Regions from separate parts of the Salinicola sp. MH3R3-1 genome, predicted to be linked through region 1. Evidence: predicted binding sites of a transcription regulator. Region 1 holds the regulator's gene; the other holds the start of a gene.
What was found. The regulator FliA, encoded in region 1, starts transcription of late flagellar genes. The targets are predictions, from matches to a motif close to CTAAAGTTNNNNNNNNNNCNGCCGATA.
Positions count from the first base shown of each region.

Region 1 (2,456 bases):
GCTGGAGGTCCTGATGCGAGATCTCCAGCCGGTCGCCAAGACCTTGAGCGAGAAACCCAACGCGCTGATTTTCGACCGCGAAGTCAAAACCGATCCCGTGCCGAGGGCTCCCCAATGATGACGACCACTCTGCCTCGCTGGCGCCGTTTCGGCGCCACCACCCTGCTGGCGCTGTCCGCCGTAGCCCTATCCACCGTCGTGCTGACGGGCTGCGCCGTGCAATCCACGCCGACCAATCGTTTTACCCTGCCGGAGGCCGATGGCGCGCAGTCATCGTCGACGACAGAGGCGAGAACGACAGCAGACATTCGACAGTTGGCGGTAAGCCCGGTCGAGGTGGCAAGCTACCTCGATCAGGAGGGCATCGTGATGCAGATCAGCGATATCGAGCTCGCCGCGGCCAACCAGAACCTGTGGGCAGAAGAACTGAGCCACCAGTTGACGCGGCGCCTGCGCCAGTCGTTGACGGCCAATCTACCCGGCATGACCGTGCTGAGCGCGGCGCAGAGTGGTTCCGATGCACAGCGCCTGACGCTGAGCGTCGACCAGTTCCAGGGGCGCTACGATGGCCAGGCCGTGGCCTCGGGAGAGTGGCAGCTGCATAACGGCAATCGGCTGGTGGCACAGCACCACTTCGACGTCACGCAACCCTTGAGCGACGACGGTTATCCGGCGTTGGTGCGCACGTTAGGCGCCGTCTGGGATCAGGTGGGCCAGCAGGTAGCCGATGAGATCCGCACGGCCTCGACGACGGCGTCGACGACGGCGTCGATCACCGAGTGATCCCGGTACGCAAAAACGCCGCTCGATCCGGCCAGGTCCGCGTCAGGCGGCCGGTTCGAGCGGCGTTTTCGTATCAGGTGATGATCAGGGATTCAGACGGCTTCGCAGACGGGCCACTGCCTGACTGTGCAGCTGGCAGACGCGGGATTCACTGACGCCGAGCACCGCACCGATTTCCTTGAGGTTGAGCTCTTCCTGATAGTAGAGCCCCAACAGCAGCTTTTCCCGCTCCGGCAAGGCATCGATTGCCGCCATCACGCTGGCGCGATTATCCGAATCGAGAAGTGCCGCAAGCGGCGACGGCGAGCTTGATTCGGCGACCGTGGCAATGCCGTTCTCGTTGTCGCTCTCGTCGTAAGCCAGCAGAAAGCCGTTGTTGGCATCCGCCAGCAGCCGATGATAATCGTCACTCGAAACGCCCATTTCCCGGGCGATTTCCCGCTCGTCCGGCGCCCGGCCCAGCTGCTGCTCCAACCGGCGCACGGCCTGATCCAGCGCCCGTGCACTGCGCCGCACGCTACGTGGCATCCAGTCCCGGCTGCGCAGCTCGTCGATCATCGCTCCGCGGATCCGCTGATTGGCGTAAGTCGAGAAGCTGGCCCCATGCGAGTCGTCGTAGCGCCCCAGGGCGTCCAGCAGGCCCAGCATACCGGCCTGGATGAGATCATCGAGTTCGACGCTGGCCGGTAGGCGTACCTGAAGGGAGAGCGCATGGCGCCTTACCATCGGCATGTACTGCTCAATCAGTGCCGTCTGATCGATTTTGCCCTGTGCGGTATACATCGAATGGCCTCGTGCAAAACACCTACGGTCATGGAATGCCTGACCCAGGCTTTCATTATGCCGTGTGATCGTCACCCCGAGCGCGCAAACTGCCCGCCTTCAGGTGGCTATTTCGACTGTTTGGCCGTGGCGTTACCGCCATTTCCACTGCCGTCAGCTCGTCGTATTGTCACTGCCGATAGTCGACGATCAGCTGCGCGTCGGATATCACCAGTCTGGTGCCATGGTGCGAATCGGGGGACCATTGAAATCGCAACCGGAATGGGGCCGCCGCGGAGCGACCCGAAAAGTGCTGGGTTTCGCCGCGATTCCGGGTCAGCCGCTGACACCGATCGGCCTGACACAGCCATAGCTTGAGCCCCGGTGCCGACACGCTGGTCCGAAACGTCCAGCGAACCCCCGCAATTTCGGCACCGTTCATCGCCGTCAGCGGCTGGATTGGCTCGCTCTCCATCGGCCGATCGGAGACAAACACCGTCTGACGCGGGATCTTCACGACCCACGAGCCGTCGGCCGCCCAGACTGGCACGTCCCACCCCACCATGAGGATCGCCATCAGCGCCATGGCACTCAAAGGCCAAACCCTGAAAGACGGTTTACCCCGGATCACGGCGCCGTGCCGATGGTCGTGGTGACCCGCAGGTTGCGATCGTCGGGAATCTCGGCCTGGGAAAGCACCACCAACGACTTGATTTGGCGGCGCAGAAAACGGGCCAGCAGCGCCCGCAACCCGTGCTGCACGACCAGCACGGTGGGTTCGTCGCGACTCTGTTGACGTTCGACCGCCGCCGCGGTCTGCTGCATCAGCGTGTCAGCCAAGCCAGGCTCCAGCGCACCGCCGTTATTGAGCGCCTGGGTGAGCACCTGCTCCAGCCTGGGTTCGAGGCTCA
Region 1 is NZ_MSDP01000011.1:163,570-166,025, reverse strand. It holds gene pqiB (intermembrane transport protein PqiB) at 1-118, shown strand, start outside; gene BTW08_RS08485 (ABC-type transport auxiliary lipoprotein family protein) at 115-783, shown strand; gene BTW08_RS08480 (RNA polymerase sigma factor FliA) at 868-1,566, opposite strand; gene BTW08_RS08475 (flagellar protein FlhE) at 1,736-2,131, opposite strand; gene flhA (flagellar biosynthesis protein FlhA) at 2,173-2,456, opposite strand, start outside.

Region 2 (2,456 bases), on a different contig from region 1:
CGGATCGGGGTCGAAGAAGGTGTAGATCGCCGAAAGTCCATGACTCAAGATATCTGTGGCGGCCACCGCCATCAGATGACCGCCGAGTCGAAACTCCAGCAGCTTGGCGAACGGATGCGCCTGGGTCAGAAACATCCGGTACTGCTCCCGGCTGGGCGGAAACATGTCGCCATCGGCATGGCGGGCGCCGATATAGCGGGCGTAGAGCGCGTAGTGATGCTCGTCGAACTCGGTCGGCCGCAGTCGCAGCGTCAGGTCCCGGTTGCGGTTGATCAGTTTGCGCTGCGTTCGAGACGGGGCGAAGTCATCCACCGGTATCCTGACCGACGTGCAGGCGCTGCAGGCCTCACAGTGGGGGCGGTAGAGATTGCTACCGCTGCGCCGGAAGCCCAGCAGGGTGAGCGCGTCGTAGACTTCCGGGGCTACGGTCTCCTGGGGATCGAGAAACAGCGTCGTTGCCTCTCGTCCCGGCAGATAACTGCAGGGATGTGGCACCGTCAGGAAGAAACGAAGGTCACGTGTCTGATGCTGCGGGCCATTCGCGTTGTCGCTGCTCACGTTGGCTCCGTTGGCCAGAGATCGGCCGGGTTGGGTGCGTTGACGTTTTTCTCAAGATAGTTGATGAACGTCTCGCGGGCGATGTCTCTCGCCCCCATGCTGGCCAGGTGCGGCGTGTGCATCTGGCAGTCGATCAACGCGAAGTCGCGCTGATGGAGTTCGTGTGCCAGATGAACCAGCGCGATCTTCGAGGCATCGGCGGCGCGGCTGAACATCGATTCACCGAAGAAGATTCGACCGATCGACAGCCCGTAGAGCCCACCGACCAGCGCCTCTTCTTGCCAGACTTCCACGCTATGCGCGTGTCCCAGCCGGTGCAGGTCCTCGTAGGCTCGACGCATGGCATCGTCGATCCAGGTGCCACCGGCGTCGGCGCGAGTCTCGGCGCAGGCGGCGATGACGCGTTCGAAGGCGCCGTCGAACGTCACGCTGAAACCCACGTTGCGTAGCCGCTTGGATAGACTTCTCCGGATCCGAATCTCTTCGGGGAACAGCACCATGCGCGGATTGGGCGACCACCACAAAATCGGCTGGCCTTCGGCGTACCAGGGGAAGATGCCATGACGGTAGGCGTTCAGCAGCCACTCGGGCGTCAACGCGCCGCCGACGGCGAGCAGCCCATCGGGATCATCGAGAGCGTGAGTGACCGGAGGAAAAGCGACGATATGGGGCGGTAGCCAGGGGAGCATGCATCACGACCGAATGAGAAAGCGGCTGAAAACGCCGGCCAGCATATCAATGCTGGTCGCATCTTGCGCGGTGCGGATTTTTTCTCGTGGGCATTATCAAGATTGTCATTGTCGCCGCCGATAGATTGTCCGACTACTCAACTCGCGGAAAGACTCATGGCTGCACTCCGACAGCGTCTTCGCCATGCCAGTATCGGTATCAAGCTGGCTTCCATCGTTGCCTTGTTACAGGTCGCCGTGCTGATGGGGCTGGCTTTCGCCATGGCCCAGTCAAGCACGACGCAGCTGCGTGCGGCCACCCAGCACGAACTGCAGACCCAGCAGGACTCCATCACCGACATGCTGTCGCTGTTCGATTACAGCCTGCAGCAGCAGGCCGATCGCTTCCTGAATATCTTTTCCGATCAGTATTCGGGCCGGTTCTCGTTGAGTCCGGATCAGCAGGTGGAGGTCTCCGGGCGCCAGACTCCGACGTTGAAAGATGGGCTGGAGGTGCTCAACGACAACACCTGGAAGCTCGATCGCTTTACCGCCCAGACCGGGACGCCGGCGACGATCTTCGCCCGTGATGGAGACGATTTCGTGCGGATCTCCACCTCTCTCAAGAACGAGGCGGGCGAGAGGGCAATGGGAACGTTGCTCAAGCGTGACTCTAAGAGCTACGCCAAACTGATGGCGAATGAGCCCTACATCGGCCTGGCCAATCTATTCGGGACTTCCTACATCACCAAGTACCAGCCGATTCAGGACAGCGATGGCAACGTAGTCGGGGCGCTTTTCGTCGGGGTCGATGTCAGCGCAGAGATGGCACAGGTGCAGAATCGCATTCGCGAAATGGGCATCGGCGATGCCGGCTACACCATGCTGATCTCGGCCGTAGGCGATGCACGGGGCCAGGTCATCGCCGGGGGGCCTTACGAGGGACAGAATCTGCTGGACGGCGAGCTGGCCGATACCTATGCGCCGCTCTTCGACCAGACAACCGGTGAGATCGACTACCAGGCCAGCGACGGTGACGAGCGCCTGGTCTCCTACTCCCGCTATTCGGAGTGGCAGTGGATCGTGGCCGGCTCGGTCTCGGTGGACGAGATCCAGGCCGGGGTCATTGCCGCGCGGGACCGCTTCCTGTTGATCGCACTGGGCTTGGCCGCGGCGCTGGGTCTGACGCTCTACTGGATCGTCAAGCAGCTGGTGACCCGACCGATGAAC
Region 2 is NZ_MSDP01000017.1:35,186-37,641, reverse strand. It holds gene BTW08_RS10860 (arginyltransferase) at 1-558, opposite strand, end outside; gene aat (leucyl/phenylalanyl-tRNA--protein transferase) at 555-1,247, opposite strand; gene BTW08_RS10850 (Cache 3/Cache 2 fusion domain-containing protein) at 1,404-2,456, shown strand, end outside.
Region 2: BTW08_RS10850 (Cache 3/Cache 2 fusion domain-containing protein) is a predicted target of FliA. The motif match lies at 1,344-1,370, and genes of this name have one in related genera.